2 linked regions of the Sporosarcina pasteurii genome follow. The protein of the gene in region 1 interacts with the protein of each later gene in a pairwise test. Links are inferred from orthologs where the notes say so. Each region holds a gene or a part of one and is shown in the gene's direction. Other genes may lie near its edges. The genes, in order: AB1H92_RS06080 and tuf.

Region 1 (13,320 bases):
ACTACTATATTTGAAATTACACGTTAAAATAGATAGCTTTTGATATTATTAGTATAAGCCATTATTACATTTTTAATGATTATGACTTCAAATAACTACAGCAGCCCCTGCTGCTGTAGTTTTCATTCCTCATTCTAGTAAATGACGCTTCATTTACTAGAATGGGTTATGAAAAATGTTCCTGAAAGGAGTTCCCATATGTTTAACCGATTCAAAAAGAAAAAACGTACTGTTTCTATAGAATTAAATGATTTTTACATACGTGCGCTTAGTTTTACTGAGGGTGAGTTAGACACGACGTTATTATTTGAACAAGCCCTTCCATCAGGGCTTGTTGAAGAAGAGGTTGTGCAAGATGAAATGGCTTTGTATGACTTACTGAAAACGCTTGTGAAAGAGTGGAATATTTCGAAGCATGAGTTGCGTTTTTTTGTTCCGGGGCATGCTGTGTTGATGCGAACGATTGAGCATCCCGAAGAACTAAATATGCAGGAAATTAAAGAATATGTAGAAATGGAACTTGGTGAAACGATTCATCTGCCATTTGAGCAACCGCTTATCGATATGTATGATGCTGATCCGGATGATGGGGTGGCGACGTTGTTTGCTGCGCCTTCTGAAGAGGTGATGCAGTTGATGCGTCTGTATGAAGACGTGCAATTGGAACCTGCTGTATTGGATATACGTGCGTTATGTAACATTCGTTTTTTAAAGAATATTCAAATGTTAGATGCCCATAAAACATACTTAATTGCGGATTGGTCTGTGAACGCGGTTTCGATTTGTATTTATTCGGATGGGAATGTTGATTTTCTACGCTATCAGCCAATTGAAACGGAACAGAAAAATTGGCGCTACCTTCCTGAAAATACAACGGTCCCGTATTTTTATGAAGGCGAAATTAGCGATTATCAAATGCATCTAACCAATCAAACATTGGAACTTGAACGGATTTTGAATTTTTATCGTTATTCATTACATAAAGGCGAAAAAGCAGTAAATGAACTCGTTATGATGGGGGATAATCCAGAAATGGATTTTATTATGGAGAAAATTGGTTCGACGCTAGAATTACCTATTCGACTGATCGATAATGAAATCGTGAAACAACATTATCCGAATTTTAAAGCAGAACATGCAACGTTACTTGGTTTGTCGCTGAGAGAGGAAGCTGGTCATGGTTCCTGATATTAATTTATTGCCGAAAACTGAAAGGAAAAGTTCCAATGAGAAATGGCTATTTATCACGATAGCTATTATTTTTTGCGCCTTTCTAATTTTTGTTATCGTTCAATCTAGGATATTATCCAATCAATTAATAACATTAGAACAAGAACAGCAAACATTGGCGCTAGAAAGAGAAAGTTTATTATCAGAAATCGAAGCGCTAAATAATCCCAAAGAAGTAGACTTGGAAACTTCTGTTCAATTTATAGAGCATATTGCCTATGCGGTATCACCGATTATCGTGGAAGTGAATAAAGGGCTTGATCCCCATGCGTATTTACGTGAATATTCATTTTTGGAGCGTGCGGTTCAGTTAAAGGTCGATTTTGAAACGATACCAGAAGTTGTTTCGTATGTAGATTATTTGACGAGAAGTAAATATTTTGATGATGTTTTGGTGAACCAAATCACAACGTTCGACCCAGTTCTGGGGGGGGATGAAAAGGATACGTTTCATGTCGTGGATCGCTATTCGAATTCATTTGACCTGCCGTTGGAATTAAAATATTTGAAAATGGGCGGTGATGGCAAATGAATATTTCATTCAAAGAAAATCGAACATTGCTCATCTTACTTCTTGTGTTAGCCTTTGTCATTGTTGGGGCAATTTATTTTTACACCCTATATCCGAAAATGGAAGAGAAAAAACGTGTGCTTCAATCGATTGACACGATTGAAATAGAAATTGAACAACTTAACCAAAAATTATTGAGTACTTCTGATGTAAAGGCAGCAACAGAACATGAATTTGAATTAAGAAAGAAACTACCAGAAAAAAGAGAGATTAGTTCGCTTTTAATGTCTCTACAAGAGATTGAACTTGTGAGCGAAGCGAAAATAAATGAAATCATATTTCATGATTACGATGCGCTCGTTTCACAATCTGGACTTGTTGAAGATGTAGATTCAGAAGAGGAAAATGAAAAAGATAAAATGGATGACGAAAAGGGGGAAATACCTGTAACTAATATTGATATTGCAGCTTTGCCTAAGCAATTAAAACTGCTTACGCTTCAGATGGATGTCGATGTGAAAGATAAAGCGCATTTACTTCATTTTATTCAGGAAATTGAGGCACTTGAACGGGTTATTCGTGTAGACGATATTCGATTTACGCTAGACGGGGAGGCAGATCTGGCTGTCAAAGAACCGGATGAAACCATTAATATAATGCTTCAGATTACAACATTTTACTCGGAAGTCGAGGCTAATTAAATGGAATTATTAATTGGTGTTCTGTTTTTTATTTACGGCTTAATCTTCGGCTCATTTTTTAATGTTGTTGGGTTGCGTGTTCCCAAAAAAGCGTCGATTTCTTTTCCGCCTTCGCATTGTACAGCATGTGAAAGAAGGCTAGGCGTTCTGGATTTAGTGCCAGTTTTTTCATATTTATTTTTAAAGGGACGATGTAGAACCTGCTCCGCAAAAATTAGTCCTATTTATCCGTTTATGGAATTGATGACCGGAATACTTTTTGCGTTAGCATACGGTATGCTCGGGTTAAGTTTAGAGTTGATTGTCGCGATTGTCTTTATTTCACTACTGATCATCATTACCGTAACTGATCTTGCGTACATGCTCATTCCGAATAAAATTCTTTTTCCTTTTGGTATTGTCCTATTCTTGTTACGTTTCATTTCGCCATTAACGCCTTGGTGGAGTAGTATCGTAGGGGCTGTCATTGGATTTGGTGTATTGCTGGTCATTGCTGTTATTTCAAAGGGAGGGATGGGAGGCGGCGATATAAAGTTATTTCTCGTTATTGGTCTAGTCATCGGACCAGTGCAGACATTGCTTACTTTATTTATCGCTTCTTTAATCGGTACAATTGTCGGCTTTATTTTCTTAAAGAGAACGAAACAAGGGCGAAAAACGCCAATTCCATTTGGGCCTTCTATCTCGGCAGCAGCCGTGATTGTTTATTTTTGGGGTTCATTTATTGTCGATTGGTATGGGAAGCTGTTTGTATAAGTCGAGAAGTTTATAGAGACGGCCGACAAGTGTCTTGTTTTTTTTCAGTTCGATTCTGCTACTGTTAAGAAAACGGGGTGGTAGAGATGAAATTTGGAAAAAGATACTCGAATATTACAGTATTCATGGCGATGCTTCACGGTGTCATTATTGGCATTGCAGCCATTGCGGTTGTCGGGATTATTTTTGTCGGCGCGGAAGGGAATCGGACAGTCGATAAAATCGAAAACGAAATTCCTGCATCTGGACCTGCCGAAGATAAGGAGAATGATACTTCAGCTAATAAAACGACAGGATCACTTGCACTTTATGCGAAGCAACATGGTGCTTTTACAACTTCGGTGTCCGCTGCAACTTTTATCGCCGAGGATCCGTCTTTATCTACGGCAGCAATTATTCAATCAGACGGACAATATTTTGTTTGGTCTGCTGTTGGCTTATCAGAAGTAGAAATTGAAGGGATTCTTGAGGAAGGCACGTATAAGAAAGAGTTTTCTATTAATCCGACTTCTTGTGATATGGTTCATACAACAAATCTCTGGGAAGTACTAGAGGCAGACGATATCGCGAAAATAAAACAATTGGCTTCGAAAAATGATGACGAAAAAGCAAAGGAATTAGCTCGTCATATCGATACGATTACTGCATTTACCAACGATTTGAAGGTGATTCGACTACACTTACTGTCCAAATATGCGAATACAAATGACTGTGTGAAAATTTCGTTTTGAATTGATTTTTCAAGCCAAATTGCCGTTATTCGTTATTTGGTACAATTTTCAAAACCTTCCTGAGTGGTTACAATAAAAAGTAGGGAGGGATATTGATGAAGTTTTTAGCGAATCAACCGATCATTTTAGCTTCAGAATCACCGAGGCGGAAAGAATTGCTGCAGAAATTGGGGATTCCTTTTCAAACGATGAAAAGTAATGTTGTAGAGAATGTCGAATCTACCCCATCTAGTGTCAACAGGTACGTGACAGAATTAGCGATTGAAAAAGCAAAAGCGATTGCCAAACATCATGTGGAAAAAGCGGTCATTGGTGCGGATACGATTGTTAGTTTTAATGGAAAGGTTTTTCCTAAACCGAAAGATAAAGAACAGGCAAAGCAGTTCTTACAAACGCTTTCTGGACAAACCCACTTAGTCATTACAGCTGTTGCGATTATGTATGCTGGAGAAGCTCATTCCTTTTTTTCGGAGACGAAAGTTACGTTTTATGAGCTAGATGATGCTATGATAGATGCTTATATTGAAACAGGTGATTGTTTTGATAAAGCGGGTGCTTACGGGATTCAATCAGGCGGTTTATTATTTGTGCAAGCATTAAGCGGAGATTATTACTCAGTAATGGGACTTCCTGTCGCACAACTTTCAAGAGTGTTACAAGACATTGGTGCTATCACACTAAAAAGGAGTGTGAAGGACGAATGAAACTGGATGAAAAGCCACAAATGATGATTCGAGATGTTCATCTTGCGGACAGGCCCCGAGAGCGATTGATTAGGCAAGGTGCGAGCAGTTTATCCAATCAAGAACTAATTGCGATATTATTAAGGACAGGTACAAAACAAGAGTCAGTCCTAACGTTAGCAAATCGCATCCTAACCTCTTTTGATAAAATACAAGACTTCCAATATGCAACACTTGAAGAATGTATGAAAGTGAAAGGGGTTGGACAAGCGAAGGCAGTTCAACTCCTAGCAGCTGTAGAGCTTGGAAAAAGAGTGAATCGGAAGGACTCTCGAGAGCGATATGTCATTCGTTCACCAGAGGATGCTGCAAACTATTTAATGACGGATATGGCGTCTTTGCAACAGGAGCACTTTGTTGCTTTATTTTTAAATGTTAAAAATGAAGTACTACATAAGGAAACGATTTTTATTGGCTCATTAAACGCTTCGATTGTTCATCCAAGGGAGCTATTTCGTGAAGCGGTAAAACGTTCCGCGGCTTCCATTATTTGTGCGCATAATCATCCTTCCGGCAATCCCGCGCCATCGCCTGAAGATATTGAAGTGACGAAGAGATTGGTGGCAGCAGGTGATATGATGGGGATAGATGTACTAGATCATCTGGTCATAGGGGACCATCAGTTCATAAGCCTTAAAGAAAAAGGGTACATGTGACACTATCACTTTCTTCGCCAATCCGCTATAATGTGGTATATTATTTAGTGAATACCGTAATAAACGGTTGAGAAGAAAGGAAGAACTTATTTTGTTTGGATTCGGTGCTAAAGATGTTGGAATTGATCTAGGTACAGCAAATACATTAGTGTTTATTAAGGGGAAAGGCATAGTATTAAGAGAGCCTTCCGTTGTTGCAAAAAATACGCATACAGGTGAAATTGTCGCAGTAGGAAGTGCTGCGAAAAATATGATAGGCCGTACACCAGGTTCAATTATTGCGACACGCCCAATGAAAGATGGCGTAATTGCTGATTTTGAAATTACGACTGCAATGATAGAGCATTATATGAAAGAAGCAATGAAAGCGTCAGGTGGCTCCTGGAAAAAGCCAAATGTGATGGTTTGTGTGCCTTATGGCATTACATCGGTTGAACAAAGAGCCGTAATCGATGCATCCCGTCAAGGTGGCGCTAAAGATGCGTATACGATTGAGGAGCCATTTGCAGCTGCAATCGGTGCAGGGCTACCAGTATGGGAGCCGACAGGAAGTATGGTCGTTGATATTGGTGGCGGTACAACAGAAGTCGCGGTTATTTCACTTGGCGGAATTGTTACAAGTGAGTCAATTCGTGTCGGCGGAGATACAATGGATAACGCAATTTCAGGGTATATCCGTAAAACGTATAACTTAACTATTGGTGAACGAACAGCAGAAGCGATTAAATTAGAAATTGGCTCTGCAAAAGTTGAGGAAGAAACAGAGAAAATGGAAATCCGTGGACGAGATTTATTGACAGGTTTACCGAAAACGATTGAAATTTCCTCAGACGAAATTGCAGGTGCTTTACGTGAATCTATTAGCCATATTATTGAAGGTGTGAAGAAAACATTAGAAACTACACCGCCAGAACTTTCTTCAGACGTGATGGAACGCGGTATCGTGTTAACAGGGGGCGGCGCATTATTACGTAGCCTCGACAAAGTCATTTCTGAAGAAACCAATATGCCAGTCTTCATCGCAGAAGAACCGCTAGATTCCGTAGCGATTGGAACAGGGAAAGCTTTAGATAATTTTGATATCATCAAAAAAATGCAAGCAAAATAACAAAAGCAAAGGGCGTCTAAGATATGATTTTGAAGATTTTTATATCAGCACGCGCTCGAGGTAATTAAGTGAAGAAAAAGGTTTGTGCCTCTGCCTATTTTGGGTGGGGGCTATCAAACCGTTGAAACCGGATAGTTAAGGGAGGATAATGGCAATGCCGCGATTTTTTTCAAATAAACGACTGATTTTATTGCTTGTAGGCGTGATTGTCCTCGTTGCATTAATTTCATTCACCTTAAGAGACCGGCATAACGCTTCCCTGCCAGAGAGAATTGTGAAAGATGTTGTCGGTTTTGGACAATCGATTTTCTCAAAGCCAACACATTTTATTACAGGGGTTATTGGAAATGTCGACGGAATTTTGAATACATATGAAGAAAATAAAATTTTAAAAGAGCGTCTGAATGAATACGCTTCCGTGCAAGCAGAACTTACGGAAGTTCGAATTGAAAACAATGAGTTGCGCGAAATTATCGGTAAAAAAGAAGATTTGAATGCTTATGATCCGATTCATGCAACAGTGATTTCAAGAAACCCTGATCAGTGGGAAGAGAAAATTATTTTAGATAAAGGTTCAAAACATGGTGTTAAACAAAATATGGCTGTAATTACATCAAGAGGCTTAATTGGAAAAGTTATTGTCGTTACGGATTTGCATTCAACAGTAGAATTGCTTTCGACAGAGAATCGAAATTTCCGCGTCTCGGCCGTTATACGAAGTAAAGAAAATGATGGTCAATCTGCTTTCGGACTCATTGAAGGATTTGATCGTGAACGAGGCGAATTGATCATGCGGCGTATAGATACTGATTATGAGATTGAAATTGGAGAAAAAGTGATATCTTCTGGATTAGGCGGCATTTTTCCTAAAGGTCTTCCAATCGGCGAAGTCACCGAAGTATCTACTGATGATTACGGTCTAACAAAAATGGTTTATATCCGACCTGCTGCACAGTTCTCAATGTTAGACCATGTCATTATTACGAAGCGAACTTCTGTGACAGTTGAAGGAACGGATGGTAATGGAACTGTCGGTGCTGAGGGGGAGGATGGATCATGATTCGATCCATCATCCCTTTGATGGTTACAGTTCTTTTTTTCATGGAACCAGTATTTAGTTTGTTTTCTCCGATTACGTATGCAGATGCTTTGCTAACGCTTGTTCCACGATTTGTGATTGTTTGCCTCATATTTATTTCGATTTACGGCAGTCGTAAGCATGCGATTATATACGGAATTATCTTTGGCCTCTTGTATGATATCTTTTACATTGATATTATTGGGATATACGCTTTTTTATATCCGCTAATTTGTTTGATAGCGTCCGGTATTATTCGCTATATCCATAGACATATTGTGACAGTTATTGGATTAACTTTATTACTAATTGCACTTTTAGAAATATTTTCATATGGATTTGCAAGTTTAATTTCCGTTACATCTATTGGATTTGAGGAGTTTTTTAAAGGAAGGCTCATTCCAACTATGCTAGCAAATTCTTTATTTGTGATAATGTTTAGTTGGTTTTTTAAAAGAATCATTGAAGAGAAAATATTGCATAAATCATCTGATGTTATGTAATTTAAGGTAAAGGAAGATGCGGGGTGACAGCAATGACGAAACAGCAATATGTAGCGATTAAAGGGACGAAAGACGGCCTTGTTCTTCGACTTGACGACAAATGTGCCTATTCAGATTTGCTAGCGGAACTCCGTAGCAAAGTAGCTGAAAGTGGATTAGAAGGTTTATCGGAAGTCCAGGTCGATATCGGGTACCGATATTGCAATGAAAGCGAATTAAAGGAAATTATGAACATTATTCATAGTTCACCTAATTTACGGATATCAAAAATTCAAAGTGACGTTTTAACAGTTGAAGAATGCAATGCACGAATACTTGAAAAACAATCAGAAACATTTATTGGCATCGTTCGTTCAGGACAAGTTGTCAAAGCTGAAGGAGACTTAGTCGTTATCGGAGACGTAAACCCCAATGCGCGTGTCGTAGCAGGCGGAAGCATCTATGTTCTTGGTAGGCTTAAAGGAATTGCCCATGCGGGTGCCAATGGAAATACAGAGTCGGTCATTGCTGCATCATGGCTTGAGGCTACACATTTAATGATTGCGGATAAAATGGAGTTAATGACAGACGAATTAACAATTCTATCCGAACAACCGGAAATGGAATGTGCGTATATTCATACAAATGGCTTCATCACGATTGATCGCTTGCAAGAACTACGCATTATAAGACCACATTTATCATCATTTAAAGGGGGCATCTAATGTGGGAGAAGCAATTGTAATAACATCGGGTAAAGGTGGTGTCGGTAAGACGACGACAACAGCTAACCTTGGAACAGCACTCGCGCTCCAAGGAAAGAAGGTTTGTCTCGTTGATACAGATATCGGCCTCCGTAATCTTGATGTCATCCTCGGTCTCGAAAATCGAATTATTTATGATTTAGTTGATGTCATTGAAGGGCGATGTAAGATTCACCAAGCGTTGGTAAAAGATAAGCGATTTGAAGAAGGTTTATTTTTACTGCCAGCTGCACAAACGACAGATAAAAATGCGATTACCGCAGACCAAATGAAGGTTTTGGTCGAAGAGTTAAAGCGAGACTATGATTATATTTTAATTGATTGTCCTGCTGGTATTGAGCAAGGGTATAAAAACGCTGTAGCGGGTGCAGACCGAGCAATCGTTGTCACAACGCCAGAAATTTCAGCTGTTCGTGATGCGGACCGAATTATCGGTTTACTGGAACAAGAAGACATTGAGCCGCCGAAACTGATTATTAATCGAATTAAACGTAACTTAATCAATGAAAATGATGCATTAGATGTCAATGATATCACAACACATTTATCGATTGATTTACTAGGGATCGTCATGGATGATGAACGTGTCATTAGTTCATCGAATAAGGGCGAACCAATTGTGATGGATCCTTCAAATTCCGCTGCACTAGGTTACCGAAATATCGCAAGACGCATACTTGGAGAGTCTGTACCATTGATGTCAATCGAACAGAATAGAAATGGATTTTTTAGTAAATTAAAGTCCATCTTTGTTAGATAATTAAGTAAGTAAAATACAATTAGTCGTCGAATAAAACATTTACATTCGAAACCAGGCCATAAAAAACCTCTACGTTTAGAAACGTAGAGGTTTTTGTCGTTCTAGTTTTCTTCAACTAGAACGAGATACTATTTCTATGTTCACCATCATATACTACAAAAAACAGGTGGTGAATCTCAGTGAAATGGAAAACGAAATGGCTACTTGCTTTTATTCTCGTACTAGGAATTGTAGGGGTGACTAAACTAGAAGAACTGGGTATCATTCACAAACCCGTTTCCCAATATGTAACGACAGGTCAAGACTTTTTGGTAATGAAAAAATGGGTTGCTTCTATGTTGGACAATCCGGAAGATGAGTTGCTAGCGGTAAACTATGAAAACTCATTATTAGGTACGTATGAATCGATGCAACCGTTTAAAGAGGGCGTAATCATATCTTATCCACAGCCAATTGCGATAGAAGCGCAGCGGGATGGACTCGTCATTTTTACAGGTATTAAGCGTCAAACAGGCAAAACGATAACTGTTCTATATGACGACGGGGATGAGGTCACATATGGATTCGTAGGTTCATTTAGCAAGCTTCCTTATACGTCAGTTAAAAGAGGAGATACACTCGCATTAATGGAGGAAGAAGCACTTTTCTTCATGGTTAAACGAGATGGGGCTAATTTAGATGCGTCGCTCTTACCAGCTTATTTATCGGGTTCGGTGGAATGAAACTACGTCTACATCCTATTTTAATCCCAGTCTTTTTATTTCTACTCGTATCGGGGAATGTATCTATTTATACGTTAGTTTTCATTTCTCTTTTAATTCATGAGGCGGGGCATATAGTCGCTGCAAAAATGGTTGGACTGCGCGTTCGGTCATGCACAATTATGCCTTACGGTGGTGAACTTACCATTCCAGGTCGGCATGCTGCACGGCGTCGCAAGCGTTTTTATGTCGCGCTTGGGGGTCCTGTAGCGACTTTGCTTTTACTCTTGCTTGCCATACTTATCCCATTTTCAGCAACGGATCTCCTAATTCGTATTCAACTTATTTTATTGGCTGTGAACTTATTACCTTTTTTGCCTCTGGATGGCGGACAGGCACTAAGTGCATTCATTGAGAAAAAAGGAAAAGAATACGAGGCAAGACTAGCGATGATTGTTCATTCAATGGTTTTTTACGGTATTGTGATTATTATGCTCAGCTTTTCATTGCCAGAGACAATCCCTTATATTGTGCTCGCTTTTTTTCTATTAGTCCAAAATATTGCCGCGTTTCGTTACCGAAAATATGAAAAGGCTTTATTTAATTTAAAGAAGTAAGTCGCTAGTTTTTAAATGAATCAAACTACTATTTACATTGAAGCAGTCCAGGACATTTACTTATTCAAGTGAGCAACCAGCAGGTTTCACAGTTTTTTTGAAATAACTGTTGACGAAACAATTTATCCGTGATAATATTTTAATGTTATTGTTTGTAGCGCACCCGTGCTACAACCGCTCTGAAAAGGTATAAGCGTCCGATAGGAACACCTTTTAAGGCGAGTCTTAGTAATAGAGGAGGTGCAAGTATGTACGCAATTATTGAAACTGGTGGAAAACAAATTAAAGTTGAACAAGGTCAAGAAATCTACGTTGAAAAAGTAGCTGGTGAAGCTAACGACGTTGTTACATTCGACAAAGTTCTTTTCGTAGGCGGCGACGACGTAAAAGTTGGTGCTCCTTACGTAGAAGGTGCTTCTGTTACAGCGAAAGTTGTAGAACAGGGCCGTGGTAAAAAAATTACGATTTTCACTTATAAGCCAAAAAATAATGATGCCAAGAAAAAAGGTCATCGTCAGCCATACACTAAAGTTGTAATCGAAGGCATTAACGCATAATCGACTATGATTAAAGTGAAGATTGAAAAAGGGCAATCAGACCGCATTAAATCATTTGAAATGTCTGGACATGCTCATTTCGCTGAACATGGAAAAGACTTAGTGTGTGCCGGCGCGTCTGCCGTGTCATTTGGTGCTCTAAATGCTGTGATTGCATTAACAGGGAATACACCTATAATTGACCAAGGTACAGATGGCGGTTACTTACGAGTTGTTTTTTCTGAAGATGAAATCGAGAATGATGACATTCAATTAATTATAAAAGCGATGATTGTTTCTTTGCAGACGATTGAACAAGACTATGGGCAACATATAAAAATCATCTTCAAAAAGTAGGAGGTGGCACACATGCTACGTTTAGATCTCCAGTTTTTCGCATCGAAAAAAGGAGCGGGTTCTACAAAGAACGGTCGTGATTCTGAAGCGAAACGTCTAGGCGCAAAACGCGCTGATGGACAATTCGTAACAGGTGGTTCGATTCTTTACCGTCAACGCGGAACAAAAATTCACCCAGGTGAAAACGTTGGTCGCGGAAGTGACGATACACTATTCGCAAAAATGGATGGTATCGTACGTTTCGAACGTTTAGGACGCTCAAAAACGAAAGTAAGCGTTTATGCTGAAGCGCAAGAAGCATAAATCTTTATAATAAAGACTGCATGATATATATTCATGCAGTCTTTTTATTTTGTTATTCTGGACAAATGAATGTTGTTTAAACATGTTAGTAAAAAGCTCAGGCGCATGGTAAACGGTTAATTACGAAATGAAGACATACATTGAATCATTTTATTTTACGTAAAAAGGAAAAGTAATGCTATACTATATTTACAACTAGAGAGATGGAGTGAGGGATTATGAAGGAAGAGCAGCTAACGATAGCGCAGGCGTTGAAGTTCACACGTCATGACTTTTTAAACGACCTCCAAATCATACTAATGAATATCGATTTAGGGAATACTGAGCGGGCAAAGAAAACAATTTTAGCGACGACAAATAAAATGAAGCAGCACGCATTGTTATCCTCGTTAAGTTTACCAAAAACAGAAATATGGTTAGCAACTTTCGAGTGGATACATACTTCTTTTGATAAATTGTTAACATGTCATGTAAAAGCTCCCATTACAAATGTGAGTGATGACGACCTCGTTTCATCTTTACAAAAATTGATTAAACAAGTTGAAAATGTGTTAGATCCTTTTTCAGAGTATGAAGCTCATTTTGATATTTTATCTGTTAAAGAAGAATGGGTAATTAAACTGTCTGTGACGGGCAAATTACCAAAACTAGAAGCTAAGTGTAGCGAAGACAAGAATTTTACGATTGAAGAGCAATTTAAAGAGAATTTATGGACGTTCACAGTTCGTGGACGATAGGAGGAACTTATTATGTTTGTTGATCACGTAAAAATTTATGTAAAAGGCGGTGACGGTGGCGATGGTATGGTCGCATTCCGGAGAGAAAAGTATGTACCATACGGTGGGCCTGCTGGCGGAGATGGTGGAAAAGGTGCTGACGTTGTATTTGAAGTAGACGAAGGTCTCAGAACGTTAATGGATTTTCGTTATCAGCGCCATTTTAAAGCACCTCGCGGAGAACACGGCATGAGTAAAAATAAACACGGTAAAAATGCCGAAGATATGGTTGTCAAAGTGCCGCCTGGAACTGTTGTCACAGAAGGGGAAGATGGCCCGGTTATTGCAGACCTAGTGGAACACGGACAAAGAGCTGTTATCGCACGTGGTGGACGTGGCGGACGTGGGAATAGTCGATTTGCTACGTCTCAAAACCCTGCACCTGAACTGTCTGAAAAAGGAGAACCGGGTGTTGAGCGAGATATTGTCCTTGAATTAAAGGTGTTGGCAGACGTCGGACTCGTTGGGTTTCCAAGTGTTGGGAAGTCCACTCTTCTTTCAGTCATATCT
Region 2 (3,056 bases), 1.8 Mb from region 1 along the record:
GAACCAAAAACAAAAGCTGACCAAAGTAAAATGGGTGAAGCTCTTGCGAAACTTCAAGAGGAAGACCCGACGTTCAGAGCACATACAGATGAAGAAACTGGCGAAGTAATTATTGCTGGTATGGGTGAATTACACTTAGACGTTCTAGTTGACCGTCTACGTCGTGAATTTGGCGTTGAAGCTAACGTTGGAGCACCACAAGTATCTTACCGTGAAACATTCCGTCAAGCAGCGGAAGTTGAAGGTAAGTTCGTTCGTCAATCTGGTGGTCGTGGACAATACGGTCATGTATGGGTTGAATTCTCTCCAAACGAAGAAGGAGCAGGTTTCGAATTCATCGATAACATCGTTGGTGGAACAGTTCCACGTGAATATATCGGTTCTGTTGAAGAAGGTATCCGTGATGCGCTGGATAACGGTGTAATTGCAGGATATCCACTAATCGATATTAAAGCACGTCTATATGACGGTTCATACCATGATGTTGACTCTAACGAAATGGCGTTTAAGATTGCTGGTTCTATGGCACTGAAAAACGCTGCTTCAAAAGTTAACCCGGCACTTCTCGAGCCAATGATGAAAGTTGAAATCCAAATCCCTGAGGAATACTTAGGTGATATTATGGGTGACGTTACTGCTCGTCGTGGTCGCGTTGAAGGAATGGAAGCACGTGGTAACTCACAATTAGTTAATGCGATGGTTCCACTTGCTGAAATGTTTGGATACGCAACTTCATTGCGTTCTAACACACAAGGTCGCGGAGTCTTCTCAATGGTATTTGACCACTATGAAGAAGTTCCAAAATCGATCGCTGAAGAAGTTATTAAAAAGAATACTGCTGAATAATTGTAATTCACTCTTGTTTTCAGTATAAATAAGCTATAGAGTATAGGTGACTGGGGATTAATCTCCAGTACCTATAAAAATAAAAAACTTTCATATACTTAAGGAGGCTTTCCATAATGGGTAAAGAAAAATTTGATCGTTCAAAAACACATGCGAACATCGGAACAATTGGTCACGTTGACCATGGTAAAACTACACTTACAGCTGCAATTGCAACAGTTCTAGCGAAAAGACTAGGTGGAGAAGCACAATCTTACGACCAAGTTGACAACGCGCCAGAAGAGAGAGAGCGTGGAATCACAATCAACACGTCTCACATCGAGTACGAAACTGAAAACCGTCACTACGCACACGTTGACTGCCCAGGTCACGCGGACTACGTTAAAAACATGATCACTGGTGCAGCACAAATGGACGGCGGTATCTTAGTTGTATCTGCAGCTGATGGTCCAATGCCACAAACACGTGAGCACATCCTACTTTCTAAAAACGTAGGCGTTCCATACCTAGTTGTATTCATGAACAAATGTGACATGGTTGACGACGAAGAACTACTTGAGTTAGTAGAAATGGAGATCCGTGATCTTCTATCTGAGTATGACTTCCCAGGCGATGACATTCCTGTAATCCAAGGTTCAGCGCTTAAAGCACTTGAAGGTGACGAAGCATACGAAGATAAAATTATTGAACTGATGGCTGCTGTTGACGAGTACATCCCAACACCACCACGTGATACTGAGAAGCCATTCATGATGCCTGTTGAGGACGTATTCTCAATCACAGGTCGTGGTACAGTTGCAACAGGACGTGTTGAGCGTGGAGAAGTAACTGTTGGTGACACTGTAGACATCATCGGTATCGTTGAAGAAGCTAAATCTACAACTGTTACAGGTGTAGAGATGTTCCGTAAACTACTTGACTATGCTCAAGCTGGTGACAACATCGGTGCACTACTTCGTGGTGTAGCACGTGAAGACATCCAACGTGGACAAGTACTTGCTAAGCCAGGTTCAATCGTTCCACACACTAAGTTCAAATCAGAAGTTTATGTTCTTTCAAAAGAAGAGGGTGGCCGTCACACGCCGTTCTTCTCTAACTACCGTCCACAGTTCTACTTCCGTACAACGGACGTAACTGGTGTTATCGAACTTCCAGAAGGCGTAGAAATGGTTATGCCTGGAGATAACATTGAAATGGTAGTAGATTTAATTGCACCAATCGCACTTGAAGAAGGTACACGTTTCTCTATCCGTGAGGGTGGACGTACTGTAGGTTCAGGCGTTGTAACTTCAATCGTAAAATAATTTTAAATATAAAACTCCCGCCGGCGCCGGTGGGAGTTTTTTTAATGCGCAAATATGTTGACTTGACGACTGTATAATTCCTCAAAATCAACCCAAAATACAATACTTCCTCATTACATCTGACTAGATTAGTGTAAAAATATTCAAGGAAACTTGTAATACTTATTGACAGATTTCCTATCCTTTGATAAATTAATAATACACTTTAACACTTTAGCATGATGAAGTTTATTGGGAGGGGAAAATATAGATGAATGCAGTTATATTAGCGGTGCTAGTTATGTTGATTTTAAGTTTAATGAGAGTGAATGTCGTATTGGCACTTGTCATAGGTGCAATAACCGGTGGACTAGCTGGTGGCCTTACTGTTGAAGAGACGATTACATCATTTAGTGGCGGACTAGGAGCGGGGGCAACAATTGCGCTTAGTTATGGGCTATTAGGTGCTTTTGCAGTGGCTATTTCAAAAACAGGCATTCCTCAGTTAATCGTTAATGCAATGTTACGGATTATGAATAAAGATAGCAATGGAGGTCGTAAATCATTAGTGAAAGTGCTTGTGATCCTCGTGTTATTATTAATGGCTGTGTTCTCGCAGAACTTAATCCCAATACACATTGCATTTATTCCGTTATTGGTACCACCAATTTTACAAGTCTTAAACATGTTGAGAATTGATAGAAGACTTATTGCTTGTGTGTTGGCGTTCGGACTTACGACGCCATATATCATATTGCCGTACGGATTCGGTTTTATCTTTCAGGAAATTATTGCAACGCAAATGGCAGCTGCAGGCATGCCGATTGATATGGCAGATATTCCGAAGGCGATGGCACTACCAGTCGCAGGACTTTTAGTAGGATTACTTTTTGCGATATTTATTTCGTATCGCAAGCCACGGGATTA

Evidence for each region.
Region 2: the proteins of AB1H92_RS06080 (region 1) and tuf interact in binary tests that used the Bacillus subtilis proteins (3 or more experiments, as listed by UniProt). The link is inferred for Sporosarcina pasteurii from one-to-one orthologs.

Annotation. Positions count from the first base shown.
Region 1 is NZ_CP160452.1:1,333,099-1,346,418, forward strand. What follows is about bases 4,640-7,427. They hold AB1H92_RS06080 (rod shape-determining protein), read left to right. Parts: upstream 4,640-5,419; coding sequence 5,420-6,436; downstream 6,437-7,427. Other genes in these bases: radC (DNA repair protein RadC), read left to right, coding at 4,640-5,328; mreC (rod shape-determining protein MreC), read left to right, coding at 6,591-7,427. In the rest of the region: AB1H92_RS06040 (prepilin-type N-terminal cleavage/methylation domain-containing protein), read left to right, coding at 1-27; type IV pilus biogenesis protein PilM, read left to right, coding at 199-1,188; AB1H92_RS06050 (hypothetical protein), read left to right, coding at 1,178-1,762; AB1H92_RS06055 (hypothetical protein), read left to right, coding at 1,759-2,442; AB1H92_RS06060 (A24 family peptidase), read left to right, coding at 2,443-3,198; AB1H92_RS06065 (hypothetical protein), read left to right, coding at 3,285-3,929; AB1H92_RS06070 (nucleoside triphosphate pyrophosphatase), read left to right, coding at 4,025-4,633; more of radC, read left to right, coding at 4,630-4,639; more of mreC, read left to right, coding at 7,428-7,496; rod shape-determining protein MreD, read left to right, coding at 7,493-8,017; septum site-determining protein MinC, read left to right, coding at 8,050-8,721; septum site-determining protein MinD, read left to right, coding at 8,723-9,520; AB1H92_RS06105 (peptidoglycan DD-metalloendopeptidase family protein), read left to right, coding at 9,700-10,242; AB1H92_RS06110 (M50 family metallopeptidase), read left to right, coding at 10,239-10,838; rplU (50S ribosomal protein L21), read left to right, coding at 11,087-11,395; AB1H92_RS06120 (ribosomal-processing cysteine protease Prp), read left to right, coding at 11,402-11,731; and 3 more genes.
Region 2 is NZ_CP160452.1:3,118,085-3,121,140, reverse strand. The notes cover bases 65-3,056. They hold tuf (elongation factor Tu), read left to right. Parts: upstream 65-962; coding sequence 963-2,150; downstream 2,151-3,056. Other genes in these bases: AB1H92_RS15215 (Na+/H+ antiporter family protein), read left to right, coding at 2,401-3,056; fusA (elongation factor G), read left to right, coding at 65-846. Also shown: more of fusA, read left to right, coding at 1-64. UniProt on the Bacillus subtilis protein: GTP hydrolase that promotes the GTP-dependent binding of aminoacyl-tRNA to the A-site of ribosomes during protein biosynthesis.